Regions from separate parts of the Paenibacillus sp. FA6 genome, predicted to be linked through region 1. Evidence: riboswitches for the same ligand, from Rfam matches in the RefSeq annotation. Region 1 holds a riboswitch; each other region holds the start of a gene.
What was found. A riboswitch is a leader RNA that binds a small molecule or an ion and turns the genes downstream of it on or off. The one in region 1 is predicted to bind cobalamin.
Positions count from the first base shown of each region.

Region 1 (4,220 bases):
TTCTCCAACGCCTCTACTTCCTCCCTTAATGCCAAAGCAATCTGGAAGGCCACTTCATTACGAGGAAGATCATCACGTACAAAGGACCAGTTCAATATCGTCAATGGGCCTGTCAACATACCCTTCATCGGTTTATCTGTTAACGACTGTGCGTACACACTTTCTTTCACAGTCATCGGAGCAATGAATTCTACATCTCCGTAAATCACCGGCGGCTTCACACAGCGTGAGCCATAGGATTGTACCCAACCATTCAATGTAAATGCGAACCCATTCAATTTCTCACCGAAAAATTCAACCATATCCGTTCTTTCAAATTCGCCATGAACTAATACATCTATCCCAATCTCTTCTTGTAATTTAACCCAGATTTGAATCTGCTCTTGAATGAACTTCTCATATTGCTCGTTCGTCCATTCTCCCTTTCTCCAATTCTGACGTGCCTTTCTGATCTCGGGTGACTGTGGGAAGCTACCAATCGTCGTCGTTGGTAAGAATGGAAGTTGCCATTTCTCTTGTTGGCTAACGTGGCGCTTATCGAACGTACTCTTTCTTGTCGATGGCTGTGTATCTATATTAGCAGCAGCTTGTCGAACATGAACACGATTTCTCGACTGAGATGCATTAAGTGCTTCGACTGCCTTTCGACTATAATCTAACTTTACTTGTACATCCTCTTGACTACCACTAGCAGCTTGCGTAAGAAGAACAATCTCATCTAACTTCTCATCCGCATAGGCCAGAGCATCTCGTAACACAGGATCTAATGCTGTTTCTGGTTTAGTGGTCACCGGAACATGCAGTAGGCTGCAAGATGGTTGAACGATAATACGATCATAAGATACAAATTCAGAGAGCTCTTTCAGCAATTGAAGCGGAGTTTCAAGATTAGAACGCCAAATGTTACGTCCGTCAATCACACCGGCACCCAATGTTTTCCCTTCAGGGAATCCGAACTTCTTAATCGACTGCAAATTCTGTTCTAATCCATGAACTAGGTCAAGCCCGAATCCCTGAACTGGTAGTGAAACAATCTCTTCATAATGATCGACCGCTTCAAAATACGTTTGTAGCATCACATTCAATTCTGGTGCTGCTTCATGCAAGGCTGTATAAATACGACGAATTCGTACCAGATCCTCTTGCGTTATCGATGTAACAAGAATAGGCTCATCAATTTGTAGCCACTGAACACCCTCTTGTGCTAGTTCCTGTACAATTTGTGTGTAGATCGGTAGGAATTGCTCTATTAGATCATCTAGTTGATCCGGCTCATAACCTTTGGATAGTTTCAAATAAGTATACAATCCAATCAATACAGGTTTCCCTTCGATTCCCAGCTTTTCTTTCGCTTCTTGATAGGCTTTGAGTGGGCGGTTCTCAGTAAGCGTTGGGACTGCCCCATTCAGTTCTGGCACAATATAATGATAATTGGTATTAAACCATTTGGTCATTTCACATGCTGCCGCACCCTTATCTCCTCTTGCCATAGCGTAATAGGTAGAGAACGGAACAACGCCTCCTTCATAATGAAAGCGTTCGGGTACAAGTCCAAACATTGCTGTCGCATCCAGTATATGATCATAGTACGAGAAATCATTTACAGGAATAAGGTCAATTCCTTTCTCTTGCTGAAGCTTCAAATGATCCAATCGAATACTCTCCAACTGACTCGTTAGTTGCGTTTCATCAAGCTTGCCTGCCCAGTATGCTTCTAGTGTCTTCTTCCATTCTCTATTAGCTCCAATACGCGGATAACCTAGATTACTATTCTTTAACATGTGTAAATAACTCCTCCTCATATTTCCTTATAACTAAATTTCATATCAAAAAAGACATCTCTCTCCTCAATAAAAAGGATAAAGATGCCTCAAATATGCCTAGCTTGGCTGCAATCTTTAACACCTTCCTATCTCCCGTAGGTAAAGCAGTGCTGTCTAAATAGGTAGGTCTCCTGGCTCCAGAATCGTAATCTATCTGCTCCCCTTCCCGATCCTAAAATCAGTGGTTACTTAGCAGCGACTCCTCTGTTACAGTGGCGGGACCGCGTCGGTATTACACCGAACTTCCCTTTTAAGCTCAAGCTATATAAACTAGAGCACCTATTTCCACAATATTCATTTGTCATTGTCTTATATGCATAATATACATTAGTGTGAATTTTCATGCAACTATATCATTTAATTAGTTCTCCCACCATTATAGTCGTGATTAATTCAAATATCAAATACAAAAAGCCGGATTCTCATCCGACTTCGTACAATTCGTATAGCACTAAATTCGTCATATTCCTAGAATCAAGCTACTTCATCCTACTAATTGGTAGACCAAATTAACTACAACTTGCCCAGCGATCATCCCCTGGATAGGGGCATTTCTTATCTCTAAACTTCGCTATAACTGGCACGATACAGCCACATAACGTGCAAGTATGATTATTCATTAGCTTGGTACAGCCACTACATATCTGTAATCGTTCGACATATACCGCATCGGTTACACTTTGCTCTGGAGTTAATTTAACTGAAGAGAGTATACGAGCAATTTGCTGATCCGTTACTCTGTACTCTTCACGGCATCCTTTACATGTAGCGTCTTGTCCAATCATTCCGCAATCAGTTCTAGCACCGTTACCGACATTGGAGCAAGCTTCACTTGAATATCTGTTCCAATCTGTTTAAATGCAGTGAATTCAGATGGTGCAACATTGTCAGGTTGATCAAATGTATTATGAGCATCCATTGTTGCAGCCTTTAATTCCGTTCCGCTTATTTTCACGTTACTTCCAGTTAATCCACGCAGATCAATGTTCAAATCTGCCCCATCTTGATGACTCAAGTTACACAAGCTAATATGGATTACACCTTGCTTATCTCTGGAAGCAGATACAGACACTTGCGGTATCTTGTTGCCATCCAGCTCATAATCCGCGGTCACGGTATGGCTATATAGAAGCTCAGCATCTTGATGCACCTTATACATATCAAATACATGGTACGTAGGTGTAAGAATCATTTTCTCGCCTTCTGTCAAAATAACGGATTGCAATACATTCACGACTTGAGCAATATTCGCCATCTCCACCCGATCACAGTGTTCATGGAAAATATGGAAGGTCAATCCTGCAACCAATGCGTCACGAATGGTGTTCTGTTGATACAAGAAACCTGGATTCGTTCCTGGCTCTACATCGAACCAAGTGCCCCACTCATCTACGATAAGTCCTACACGCTTCTCAGGATCATGGCGATCCATGATAGTTGTATGTTTCGTAATCAACTCATCCATCCATAACGCCTTCTTTAACGTGATGAACCAATCAGACTCCTCAAATCCTGTAGCTGCGCCCTTGTTAGCCCAGTCTCCAGGGAGAGTATAGTAATGCAGACTGATTGCATCCATGTGGCGATGTGCATTTGCCATCAGGACTTCCATCCACTGATAGTCATCCACATTCGGGCCACAAGCAATTTTGTGAATTTTATTGTCCCCATAGTTACGGACATAGGTCTGAAATTGGCGGTATAGGTCAGCATAATATTCAGGACGCATATTACCACCGCAGCCCCAGTTCTCATTACCTACTCCGAAATATTTAACTTTCCATGGCTTATCTTGACCGTTCTCACTGCGCAATTCCGCCATCGGAGACACGCCATCAAAGGTCATATACTCCACCCATTCAGACATTTCCTGAACGGTGCCACTACCCACATTCCCAGATATATAAGGCTCGCACTCTAGCATCTCACATAATAGAAGAAACTCATGTGTTCCAAAGTGGTTATTCTCCACTAGACCGCCCCAATGCGTATTAACCATTTGCTTACGATTCTCACGTGGTCCGATGCCATCCTTCCAATGATATTCATCAGCGAAGCAGCCTCCCGGCCAGCGTAATACAGGTATCTTAATATGTTTTAGAGCCTTAACCACGTCATTACGAATCCCAGCAGTATTAGGAATAGGTGAATCCTCTCCTACCCAGAACCCTTCGTAAATACACCGTCCCAAGTGCTCGGAGAAATGACCATAAATGTTACGGTTAATTGTACCCGTTGGTTGATCTGCATGAATCGTAATTTGATTGACCATTGTACAGCCTCACTTTCAGTTATTAATATTTGTATTATGTTTTAATAAACGTATTAACCATAAGTTTAATACTCCTATCTAGAAGTGTCAACTATGAGATTAAGCGCTTACTTCTATGCGTTAAA
Region 1 is NZ_CP188820.1:4,127,681-4,131,900, forward strand. Features, by position in the region: gene metE (5-methyltetrahydropteroyltriglutamate--homocysteine S-methyltransferase) at 1-1,781, opposite strand, end outside; cobalamin riboswitch at 1,928-2,121, opposite strand; gene ACP8HI_RS19015 (DUF6171 family protein) at 2,333-2,608, opposite strand; gene ACP8HI_RS19020 (alpha-N-arabinofuranosidase) at 2,605-4,095, opposite strand.

Region 2 (4,220 bases), 2.5 Mb from region 1:
ACGCTGTATACGAATGTTCTTTATCCGGATCAAAATATGGGTCTTTTCAACTCGACGAGTGACTACAACCATATGATTATCCTTCTGAGAGATCGGATGCAGACTTACACAAACACCCTTGCAGGGAAAAGTGCCTTCCGGATCGGCTCTTCGACGAATGCTTGCAATGTACGCCAAATCAGCGGGTCAACGTGGTTATTTTCAGAATATTTTAGCGCATCACTTGCGTATGCAAATCCTGATTATATTTGGGAGCGTGTATTTGAAATTACCTTAAGCCCTAAGGTTACATTGGAATGATAAGGTTGATTTAATATAATACCAAGTCAGAACCAAAGGCTGGAACCACAAAAATGGGTGGTCAGCCTTTGGTTTTTTTGGCAGATTGTATTAAGACCAATTAGATTGTACAGATTTCCATTTTGCAAGTTTAAGAGCATGTGGTTATAATGAAATGTTAAAAGGATTTTGCAGTTACTGATATTATGCACAATACATAGCTTCTAAGTGGTAAGCTTCGATAATACGAGAAAGCATAGACTGCATACCTTGCGAGGGGCGGTCTATTTGTTAAGCTTAGCTGACTTTGTTGTTGTGATATCATCAGATCAACAGAAATAGAGATTTTACTAATATAAAGGATAGGGTGAGTATGAAGGAAATTACTTCTCGAGTAACGATATTTGCATCGATACAATGGGTGTTTTTCATTTTTGCTAACATTGTCGTTGTGCCGATTTCAATCGGTTTAGCTTTTGATTTACCTCCCCATGAGGTGGCTACAATTCTACGAAGTTCGCTAATTGTGACAGGTGTCGCGTGTATTTTGCAGGGCTTAATTGGGCATCGGTTTCCCTTGATGGAAGGTCATTCCGGTGTCATGTGGGCTTTAATTCTTAACTTATGCTTATCTGCTCCTACACTTGGACTTAGTCTGGTCGAAATCGGAGGGGGAATTGCTACAGGAATGCTGCTTGCCGGGGCTCTAATTATGATATTGGCTGCCTGTAATGCGATTCCTTTTATTCGTAAGATATTCGGCCCAATGGTGATGAACGTATTTTTGTTACTGTTAACGTTTCAGCTCGCTTTTATTTTTTTTAAAGGTATGTTGACAGTGAATGAAGATGGGACATTGGATTTGCCGATCACATTGTTTTCATTAGGAATTGCTATCTTTGTAGCTCTCTTAAAAATTAAAGGAAGTAAGAACATAGGAAACTTTTCATTATTAATCGGCATCGTCGTAGGATGGAGCCTTTATGCTATGTTCTTTCCAACTGCAAACTCCCTAAGTGGGAACGAAGTTGGTGTTTTTTCGATATTTCCACTGGGCAGTCCAAATTTACAATTTGGGATTATCACTATTACTTTTTTAGGCTGTTTTATTAATATGAGCAATACGATCGCATCTCTTCAAGCAGCTTCTAAACTATTAAATGAAAAGGCTTCAACGAGTCAATATCGAAACTCCCTTTTCTTAACAGGTGCATATTGTATGGTAGCATCGTTATTCGGGCTTGTGTCTTACGCACCGTTTGCTTCTTCTATCGGATTTTTGGAAAGTACGCAAATCTTTCATCGAAAGCCATTCTTTATTGGAGGAGCACTTATTATCATTCTAGGAATCATTCCGTCCCTTGGGGTAATGCTGGCAACACTCCCGATCTCAGTGGGGAACGCAGTACTATTTATTGCCTATCTTCAGTTGTTGGGAACTTCTTTTAAAAGTTTAAAGGGATACACATTTGATTCGATCACTATTCATAGGGTTGCAGCACCAGTTCTCATAGGGGTAAGTCTGATGTCAATAGATGTTAAGCTATTCGCTAATCTACCTGCTGTTGTACAACCCATAATTAGTAATGGATTCATCATGGGAGTCCTTATTTCTCTGATCATGGAGACTACCATTAAATGGGGAGATATTGACAAGAAAATATTAACATGACAAAAGAAGATATATTAGATATGATGATGACCAAGATAATAAAATAAGAAAAACAGGTGCCGATGTTTTCGTTCGATAGACTGAACGATGAATTGGTTAAAAGGGAAGTGGGTGACAATCCCACGCGGTCCCGCCGCTGTAATAGAGGAGTCCTTGCAAGAAACCACTGGGAAACTGGGAAGGTTGTAGGGATGATGATACTTGAGCCAGAATACCTGCCTGTTTTGATATACCTTAACTCTACGATGGATAGGAAGGTGTTTTTTAGTGCACGCTAATCAGCTGTTTACTCTATTAAACCCCTTAACTATGTCATGTTGAGGGGTTTTTTTATTGTGTTGGTGTCATCACGTTTTTTACTATGAGCAAGAGAATGAGAGGAAGTTTGTACAAATGAGAAATAATAGATTCATAGCTTGGTTACTTGTTGTAAGTGTATTTTTGTCCATGTTTTCAACTAGTTTGACTGTGTCATATGCGGATGTAATAAAATCTGTACCACAAGTACATACGAATATGGAAGAGGAAGATACAGAAAGTCCAATTATTGTAGTAGAAGGACTAGTAAATAATGAGGAAGTAACAGAAAGGGAATTTGGTTTTAAAGTAACGGTCACAGACCATGTATATCATGATATAACGCCAGAGGTTAGGTTAAATGGCGTTGTCATATCAGCCTCAAATGAGGAATACAAAGTTTCTCTAGATGCTGGCGATAATATAGTTATAATAACTGCAATAGACGGAGCAGGAAATAAGGCAGAGGAAACTCTAGTCGTCCATTACAAAGAAGTCTTCAACAAAGTAAGATCCACCGATGTAATAAAGGAACAGTTAGATAAGAATCTTACTTTTCTTGTTCAAACCGTAGATAATCCGACATTTGGAACGATTAGCGGAGAGTGGTCGATTCTATCACTAGCAAGAGCCAATTATCCTGTGCCTAGTAACTATTACGAAACTTACTATAGCAATGTAGTAAATAAAGTAATTGAATTAAGTTCAAATAAAAACAACAATGGTCATCTTGATAAAAATAAAAGTACAGAACATTCAAGAGTAATACTGGGACTCGGTTCCATTGGCAAAGATATAAGTGATGTCGGTGGGTACGATTTAAAGAAATCTCTAGCTGATTTTAATTATCTTCTAAGACAAGGTATTAATGGTCCTATCTTTGCTCTTATCGGACTTGATAGTAAGAACTACGAAGTACCACAAGTGCAAGGCGTGACCGTTCAAACAACGAGAGAAATGCTCATACAATATATTTTGAATGCAGAAATAAAGAAGGGTACTGATGCTGCAGCAGGATGGGCATTAGGCAGTGGGGGCCCAGATCCCGATATAACGGCAATGGCACTACAAGGACTTACGCCATATTATACAACGAACACGGATGTAGGAGCTGCAGTTGATCGGGCAATTACTTGGTTATCACAAGCTCAAAAGGACGATGGTAGTTATGCAAGTACGGGTAATTTTGCGGGCTTGGGTAGTAGCAACACTGAAAGTACTGCACAAGTTGTTGTAGCTTTAACCGGATTGGGTATCGATCCACATACAGATTCAAGATTTATCAAAAATGGAAAGTCAGCTATCGATGCTTTACTTACCTTTGCTTTACCTGAAGGTGGCTTTAAGCATATTGCATCAGGGCAAGTAGATGGAATGGCTACGGATCAAGGTACGTATGCACTTGTTGCTTATGATCGATTTGTAGATGGTAAAAACCGTCTTTATGATATGACTGATGAAGTACCAGAAGTACCAGAAGTACCAGAGTCACCAAAAGAAATAGAAGTAACCTTGCCATCTGGCGATCAACCAGAAGTTGTCATTCCAGAAGATGAGCTAGATTATATCATTCCTATCCATCTAGAGGATAGCAACAAAGAAATCACATTAGAAATCCCAGCTGATAAGAATTCGACGGTTAGTGTTAATTTGCCTGTGAACAGCAGTTTACCTGAATTAAAGGCTACGAAGGGGAATGTATCCTTAGTTATTCCGAAGGGTTCACAAGTGACAAGTGGTGATGCATCTGCACTTGAATTAATGACATCTAAAGATAAAACTGATGCGGCATTAATAAATAAAGTGAACGGGATTGTTCCTGAGGGTGAGAAGCTGGATAACATTATTCAAGCGTTCTCCATGGGCGGCAATACAAGGATAGAGTTTAGCCAATTTATTACGTTAACCTTTGCGGGGATGAGCGGTAAGGAAGCTGCTTATATCCAAGGTGGGTCCATTCATGCGATTCACA
Region 2 is NZ_CP188820.1:648,933-653,152, forward strand. Features, by position in the region: gene ACP8HI_RS02960 (DUF4127 family protein) at 1-300, shown strand, start outside; gene ACP8HI_RS02965 (uracil/xanthine transporter) at 653-1,951, shown strand; cobalamin riboswitch at 1,989-2,188, shown strand; gene ACP8HI_RS02970 (S-layer homology domain-containing protein) at 2,345-4,220, shown strand, end outside.
Region 2: it holds a riboswitch for cobalamin, as region 1 does, so the genes downstream of both, ACP8HI_RS02970 (S-layer homology domain-containing protein) here and metE (5-methyltetrahydropteroyltriglutamate--homocysteine S-methyltransferase) in region 1, are expected to answer to the same signal.

Region 3 (4,220 bases), 540 kb from region 1:
ACGAAAGGACTTAAGGATGCGGGTATGGAGGTGTATAACCACCTTGACCGAGGGGATCTACCTGCTGCGAGGCAAGCACTTGGCATGATTGTTGGACGTGACACAGACCATTTGGAAGAGCCTGAGATTGTTCGCGGAACAGTCGAGACCGTCGCAGAGAATATTGTTGATGCCATTGTGTCACCGTTGTTCTATGCACTTATTGGAGGAGCCCCACTGGCGATGGCTTATCGTGCTGTGAATACATTAGATTCCATGGTTGGTTACAAGAATGATAAATATATCAACTTAGGATGGGCTTCGGCCCGATTGGATGATGCCGCTAATTTCATTCCAGCTCGAATAACAGGGGTACTATTGGTCGTTAGTAGTTGGCTTATGCGTCTTGATTATAAAAGGTCATATCGCACCATAAGACATGACGCCCGTCTCCATCCGAGTCCTAATAGTGGATTTCCTGAATCAGCTGTAGCTGGAGCTCTAGGTATCCGGCTCGGGGGTGAGAATACGTATCACGGTGATGTATCTTTTCGCGCCTATATGGGTGAGTTCTTACGTCCAATGGCTAAGGGGGATATTAAGTCAACCATACGGTTGATGCTAGTCGCATCGCTGTTATTCCTCGTGTTATGTATTATTGCTATATGGGGTTGGGGTGGAACATTATGGAGTTAGAATTGGTATGTATTCGGCATGGCAGAACGCAGTGGAACAGGGACAAACGTTATTTGGGACATACGGATATAGGAATACTCGAAGAGTCACAGTTGGAGCTTTTGTCAGTGAAAGAAGCCCTTAAAGAAAGGGTGTTCCAAAAGGTATTCTGCAGTGATCTGAAGAGATGTAGGGAAACGTTAGATTTGATATATCCTACTTCAGCTGATCAGGTGGCTTTTGATAAACGTTTGCGAGAGATGGATTTCGGAGATTGGGAGGGGCAGACCTACGATCAGTTAAAGCATTCTGATATGTATAGAGAATGGCTGGACAATCCTCAAACGGTGACTCCGCCAGGAGGAGAATCTTGGGGATGTTTTCAGCAGAGACTGGTGGACTTTATGGACAGTTTGGTGTGTATTATGAAAGAAGAAGATAACGACAACCCTATGCGTTCTATACTGCTTGTTACACATGGTGGGGTCATCAGACAACTCGCCACGATGACGATTCCTGACTTGATGTTCTGGGATTTCACCGTTGATCCGGGAAGCTTGTTATCGTTGAAGCTTACGATGTATGAGGGGCAATGGGTAGGACGCTTAAAATGACCCAATATTTAGAGGATGTTCAAAAATCCGACTTTTTGAACTCGAACTATAAGGTCTTGTTAACAATTGGTTTGTAAGGTATCTCTTTTTGATCTATAATTTTGAATAGAGAAGCAAGAACTGTGCTTAAATGAATATAATAACCTTATAAGGTCTAGGAATGTAGAAGCTGAAATAATTGCTTTTAACTCTAGTTAAAGGGGAAGCCGGTGTGAATCCGGCACGGTCCCGCCACTGTGAATCAGGAATGTTAGCTAACCTGTGAGTCAGGAGACCTGCCTTATGAGAAGTACGACGATCCTTCGAGGAAAGGGTTACGTTTGGCTTGTGGAAGTGCCTGTGATTTATTTTAGGTACATAACATACGGCATCTATAGTAGTAACATATGATGCCTGTACAGACGTAATCCCTGGTTCTTTCTAGAAATAGAGGATCAGGGTTTTTGCTATGCGTATATCCTTTCGAAAAGGGGATTCATTGAAATAACAAGGAAAGCATCTCGCACATGATGGAATAAGAAGATAGAGGAGAGAAATAATAATGAAACAAATTTGGAAGAATTGGACCACAGGGGCTTTAGCGCTCATACTCGTACTATCACTTGCGGCTTGTGGAAGTAACAATGAACCGAAGCAAGTAACAGGGCAAGCACCAACACCTACAGAACAAGTCACTCCACCCGTAGAACAGGCAAATGAATTGAGAACGGAATATCCACTAACCGTAGCGGATGCGACAGGTGAAACATTTACATTTACAGAGGCTCCGAAGCAGATTGTATCTATTTCCCCAGCCGAGACGGAAGCCTTGTTCGCGCTAGGATTAGATGATCAAGTTGTTGGAGTATCTGATTATGATGATTATCCAGAAGCTGTGACAACGAAGCCCAAAATGGGTGGTCTGTACAATCCAAACGAGGAAGCGATTATTGCGGCACAACCAGATCTTGTCCTTACAGGTATTTCTATGAGTGTAGAAGCTACTGAGAAGCTGCGTGGTCTAGGAATTACGATCTTCAAGACAGATCCGAAATCGGTGGATGATGTCATTGCAAATATTGAATTGTATGGTCAGATTACAGATCATCAAGCAGAAGCGAAGATCGTTACAGAAAAAATGAAACAAGAGCGAGATGAAGTGACAGAAGCGGTTAAATCACTTACTCCTGATCAGAAAAAGAAAGTATATATTGAGTTTTCCCTAGGCTGGACGGTAGGTAGTGGAGAGTTTATGGACGAGTTAATCACCCTAGCTGGCGGAGTTAACGTTGCCGGAGATATGGTGGGTTGGAATGAAATCAGTGAAGAGAAAATCATTAATGATAATCCTGATGTCATTCTGTACTCCAAGAATGTCATTGATGAGAATACAAAGGAAACATTAGACCAGATTATTAAAGCTCGCAGTGGCTGGAATAAAATTACAGCGGTTAAGAATGATGCTATTCATGCATTAGATGATAACCTGCTTAGCCGTCCGGGTCCACGGGTGACAGAAGGTCTTAAAGTCATTGCAAATGCTATTTATCCTGAACTTATGAAGCCATGAGTAAAAAACTGGCTGGGTATGGAGGACTTGGGGTAATCTTGCTTATCGTGAGCTTCCTGCTCTGCCTTGGAATGGGGGCTGTGGAGCTCCCTATCAAGGATATTATAGGGATTCTATTGCACCGATTACCTTGGGCTGGTGATGCGATCACTCCAACATGGAGTCCTGCATATGAACAGATACTGCTTAAGGTGCGATTGCCTAGAATTATACTAGGTATGCTGGTTGGCGCGGCACTTGCAGTTGCTGGTTCTGGATTTCAGGGAGTATTGCGTAATCCCCTAGCTGACCCATTTACGCTTGGAGTATCTTCTGGGTCTTCTGTTGGTGCGGCTGTTATTATTTTTTTCGGAATGCAGTATTCACTTGTAGGTGCTTGGACTCTTCCTTTGGTTGCTTTCTTAACTGGCATATTGACTCTTTGGGGAGTCCTATCTTTAGCACGCGATGGAGGTAAGATCCCCACAAATAGTCTGATCTTATCCGGTGTTGTTATGCAATCATTTCTAGGTGCAATCGTATCCTTCTTAACTGTGATGTCGAAGCAGACGATTAATGAGATCATGTTCTGGACGATGGGGGGACTTAGTTTCCGCGGATGGTCATATACACTTATGCTGTTGCCATACGTATTGGTTGGATTTGTTGTTATTTGGGGTAGTGCACGTTCTTTGAATTTAATGGCACTTGGCGAACGTCAGGCTGCGCATATGGGTCTTCATGTGGAGCGACTTAAGCTGAGAACATTGATCATATCCACCTTGCTTACAGCAGCGGCTGTATCCGTATCCGGTGTGATTGGATTTGTAGGACTCGTTATTCCTCATATCATTAGATTGATTACCGGACCTGATTATCGACTTATCGTTCCATTATCAGCACTTGGGGGCGCGATCTTCACCATGTGGTGTGATACCGTTGCGCGTTCACTTCTTGCTCCTACGGAAATTCCGCTTGGAGTTGTTACAGCATTCATAGGTGCGCCGTTCTTTGCTTATTTGCTGTACCGTAATAAGAAGCAGAGGAACGGAGGTATGATATGATCGAGGTGACAAAGGTATCCAAAAAATATGGTGAATTCTCCGCACTTCGAGATGTAGATTGGTCGATACGAGAAGGTGAGTGGTGGGGCATCATCGGTCCTAATGGGAGTGGTAAATCAACACTTCTCCAACTAATATCTGGAGTCGATAAGGTCAGTAGCGGGGAACTTATGATTCAGGGACGTCATGTCTCGGACTATAGTCGACGGGAGCTATCTCAGATGTTAGCCGTACTCCAGCAAGATGGTCTTCCTGCGATTCATTATCCGGTTCGAGATATTATAGAAATGGGTAGATACCCATTTCAAGACTGGCTCGGACGAGATCGGGGTAATAATTCTGCAACCATTATTGATGACA
Region 3 is NZ_CP188820.1:3,592,219-3,596,438, reverse strand. Features, by position in the region: gene cbiB (adenosylcobinamide-phosphate synthase CbiB) at 1-675, shown strand, start outside; gene ACP8HI_RS16855 (histidine phosphatase family protein) at 666-1,268, shown strand; cobalamin riboswitch at 1,402-1,565, shown strand; gene ACP8HI_RS16850 (ABC transporter substrate-binding protein) at 1,810-2,817, shown strand; gene ACP8HI_RS16845 (FecCD family ABC transporter permease) at 2,814-3,860, shown strand; gene ACP8HI_RS16840 (ABC transporter ATP-binding protein) at 3,857-4,220, shown strand, end outside.
Region 3: it holds a riboswitch for cobalamin, as region 1 does, so the genes downstream of both, ACP8HI_RS16850 (ABC transporter substrate-binding protein) here and metE (5-methyltetrahydropteroyltriglutamate--homocysteine S-methyltransferase) in region 1, are expected to answer to the same signal.

Region 4 (4,220 bases), 130 kb from region 1:
TTATCTAATGTTACCAATCCGAAGGTTCCAGCTGCACCGATAGCTATTACTGGTCGCTCACAAAATATGGCTTCCAAAGCAACTCTTCCAGTTCCCACAACATAATTACTTATTGAATACAAATCAGGCATATCCAATCGATTCCCTATATACTGGATGCGATTTGATTTGATTGTTTCGTTAATACGCGTTTTTATTTTTTCGGTCTTCATACCGTCACCGGCAATAAGAAGATGCATGTCTGGAAACTCTTTAAGCAATTTATTTTCACATGCCTTTAACAACAGCTTGCATATCTCATATTTCTCATCTTCCAGTCTGCTGGCGTACAGTAAAACTCTAGATTTTTCAGGGATATTTAATTTTTCCTTGAGATCTGATTTCTTTACAGCAAATTCATTCATATCAATCCCATTTGGGACATGGATCGAATAGATACCTTTATTTCCCAACCATTTCTGAACAGGTATACTGACACTAATAAAAGTAGGTTTAATTGAGCATTTATTGATTGCCTCGTGCAATATCGAGTTATCGTAGTAAGTTCCGTGAATCGTATAAATCATCGGAATATTTAACTTTTGAGATAATTGTACCGCATATCTGGCACTACTCTCCAAATGAGCGTGGATCAAGTTTATTCCTTTGGTTCGTGTCCATTCAACAAATTCTTCCTTATTTTTTTTATAATTATAGACTTCACATGACAGCATTCTAAATTTATTTTCCAAAGGCCCTGCGTCCCCTGCTACAAAAACTGATACTCCTTGTTTTAATAATTCTTTTGTAAGAGAAAGAACATGCGTCTCTGTTCCACCTATGTCAAAGGCATCCAAAATCATAAGCACTCTTACATCTTTATCATCCAACTTCTTCACCCCATTCTTTTTGAAGAATTTCTTTTATATTCTTCTATTATTAAATGGTAAGAAACAAGATTCGAAACGGCTTATAACTAAACTCTTAAAAAATATGTTTTAAATTAAGAAAAACGCCTGTCGGCGTCTTTGGTACAAGAGTTATTATCAGGGGCGGAATGCATCTTTCTTCTCTTGGAGTAGGGGTTAGACTTCCCTCTTTTTCCTCCGGTTTCGATCTTTTTCGAATTAACTTCAACACAATAAGTTCCACGAAAAAAATTATACTTTCTAATCTAGCAAAAGAAGCGCGGATTCTCAAATATGAGAATCCGCGCCACATAAGGTCTTGCAGGATGCTGGTGAAGGGAATTGAACCCCCGGCCTACGCATTACGAATGTGTTGCTCACCCCTGAGCTACACCAGCATAAATAGCATCTTTCCTTCAGAAAACCATTATTTCAACTCTAATCTACCAAAAAACAATGGTCACTCTTTGGCAGATTTGAGATTACTTTAATTTTTCTTGAACCGACTGTATTTTCTGTGCACTAGAGGATGCCTTATCCCGACGATCATCCAGTTTAACAGACGTAGAGACTCTCTCTGCCCCCGATAGAAATGGAGATTCATGCAATGCGGCAATAGCACTCCATACTAATTCAAGAGGCCCTTCAATGATGGTACTCATCGATGTTAATTGATACGTTATTCCCTGCTGATCTTTCAGAACTCGCTGCATATCCGCAACATAAGCACTTAGACTTGTTGTTTGCGTTCCTATCGGAATGACTGTCACTTCTGCAATCGCCATGTTTATTTCCTCCTCTTACATTTCTTGATCTATTGTAACCATTTCACATTCTTTTCGCAAAATATAACACAAATATTTTATTCTTTCTCGCAAACGCAAGTCATAGAAGGCTTGGCAGGGTTTTCATGATTTTTTCATGAGAATCTTTCATTAATACTTGTTTACAAACACCATATATTGAGTTAGATTTATATAGCGCCACTAAATATAGTGAAAACAGGTGATTCGGCTCGTACATCAAATCCGGATCTTAAAAGGGAAGTATGGTGCAATTCCATCACGGTCCCGCCACTGTAACCCAAGAATCGAGCTGCATATTGCAGTCGAATAGGCACAGCCATTGCCACTGTGAGCACAAGCTTATGGGAAGGCGCTAGTTGCCGAATAAACGAACTCCATCTATATATGGAGCACGAATCCGTTTGCTTGGGAAGTCAGGAGACCTGCCTGTTCGACATACACAATAAATCCTACGGTGAAATAGGAAGGGTGGAATATAATAATGGTACTTATGGAATCTAGAAGTAGCTTCTCCTTGGAAGAAAAGATGCTACATGAGGTATCAGGTTTTGGCCACGATATTACAGAGAGTCTAAATGTAGAAATGCTACGTGAGAATGCCAATCTGAATGGGGAAAGCTTTTCAGGGAAAATAGGGAAATTCGGCAGTGAATATGCTAAATGGTACGCAAGATATTACATAATCCCCAAACAACTCATGGCTGCCGTGGATCATAATGATTTATATGTACATGATCTTGATCAATACGCGGTAGGTAGCACGAATTGTATCTTCATTCCATTCGACAAACTTCTATCTCGGGGCTTCAGTACAGGAAGTGGCAGTGTTCGCACACCACAATCCATTTCAACTGCGATGGCCTTAGTTGCGATAATATTTCAATGTCAGCAAAATTCTCAATACGGCGGCGTTTCCGGGAGCAAACTGGATCATGATTTAGCTCCATATGTCGCCAAGTCATTTGCGAAACATTTTCAAAAAGGGGTACACTACTTTAATGAGACTTCTGTGGTCGAAGAGTGTAACATCCATCTAGGTAACCTATCGTTACCCAACTCTCATCCACGTTCTTATTCTTTTGCTATGCAAGAAACTAGGTCAGAATGCCTTCAAGCTGCTGAGAGCTTAATCCATAACCTAAATACGATGTCCAGCCGCGCTGGAGGTCAGATTCCATTCACCAGCATCAATTATGGGACATGCACCTCACTTGAAGGTCAAATGATCATTGATAGTTTACTTAGCGCAACCATGAACGGGCTTGGATGTGGCGAAACACCTGTATTCCCCATTCAAATCTTCAAATGCAAACGTAGTATCAATCAGTCGCCAGGGGATCCTAACTATGATCTTTTCTTGAAGGCGGTTGAATGCTCAACGAAACGATTGTATCCTAATTTCGCCAACATAGATGCTCCCTTCAACCTACAGTATTATGATCCAGCAGATCCCAATACTGAATTCGCTACGATGGGTTGCCGTACTCGTGTGCTTGCCGATCGACATGGTCGCAACCGTTTGTCTGGTAAAGGTAACTTATCCTTCAATACGATTAATCTTGTTAAGTTGGGTATCAAACACGGTGTAGTTAATGGCAATATCAAGCCTAATGAGGATGGATTCCAACAAGATCTCTATCATTTCCTAGATATCGCACTTGATGGACTATTACACCGTTACAAAATCCAATCTCGCCAACCTGCCAAAGCCTCGGACTTTATGATGCGTGAAGGGGTCTGGGAAGGCGGAGAACTGCTAGGTCCTGACGACTCCGTAGAAGAATGCTTGAAGCACGGTAGCCTGTCCATAGGTTTCATCGGTCTGGGTGAATGCATGAAGGCTATGTATGGTAAACATCACGCTGAAAGTGATGTAGTATATACCAAAGCCTTGGAACTCATCTCCTCCATGCGTCGCTACTGTGATCTGAAGAGTGAAGAACATGATCTTAACATCACGTTGATGGCTACACCAGCTGAAGGTCTGTCAGGCAAGTTCACGAAAAAAGATCGAGAAGTATTCGGGTCCATTCCAGGCGTAACGGACCGCGAATACTACACTAATTCTTTTCACGTACCGGTGTATTATAACCTGCCAGCTGCGCGGAAGATTTCACTTGAAGCCCCTTTTCATGAATTGTGCAATGCAGGAGCTATCTCTTATATTGAATTAGATGGAAATGTGCGTAGTAACCAGACTGCTTTTCTCAAAATAGTTCAGTTTGCATTATCACAAAATATTGGCTATTTCAGCATTAACCATCCTATTGATCGTTGTAGCGCTTGCCATTACGAAGGCATTATCGGGGATACCTGCCCACACTGTGGAACAAAGGAAATCGACGTGCCCATGTATCGCCTGCGTCGAGTGACCGGTTACCTAACGGGTGATTACCAGACTCGCTTTAATGCGGCCAAGCAAGCCGAGGTACGCGATCGGGTCAAACACAGATGAATATTTGTGGCTACTATCCTGAATCCATTAATGAAGGTGATGGCCTGCGGGCCGTCATCTTTCTTAGTGGTT
Region 4 is NZ_CP188820.1:4,259,767-4,263,986, forward strand. Features, by position in the region: gene ACP8HI_RS19565 (glycosyltransferase) at 1-869, opposite strand, end outside; tRNA gene ACP8HI_RS19570 (tRNA-Thr) at 1,215-1,285, opposite strand; gene ACP8HI_RS19575 (MTH1187 family thiamine-binding protein) at 1,370-1,672, opposite strand; cobalamin riboswitch at 1,874-2,137, shown strand; gene ACP8HI_RS19580 (anaerobic ribonucleoside triphosphate reductase) at 2,184-4,148, shown strand; gene nrdG (anaerobic ribonucleoside-triphosphate reductase activating protein) at 4,145-4,220, shown strand, end outside.
Region 4: it holds a riboswitch for cobalamin, as region 1 does, so the genes downstream of both, ACP8HI_RS19580 (anaerobic ribonucleoside triphosphate reductase) here and metE (5-methyltetrahydropteroyltriglutamate--homocysteine S-methyltransferase) in region 1, are expected to answer to the same signal.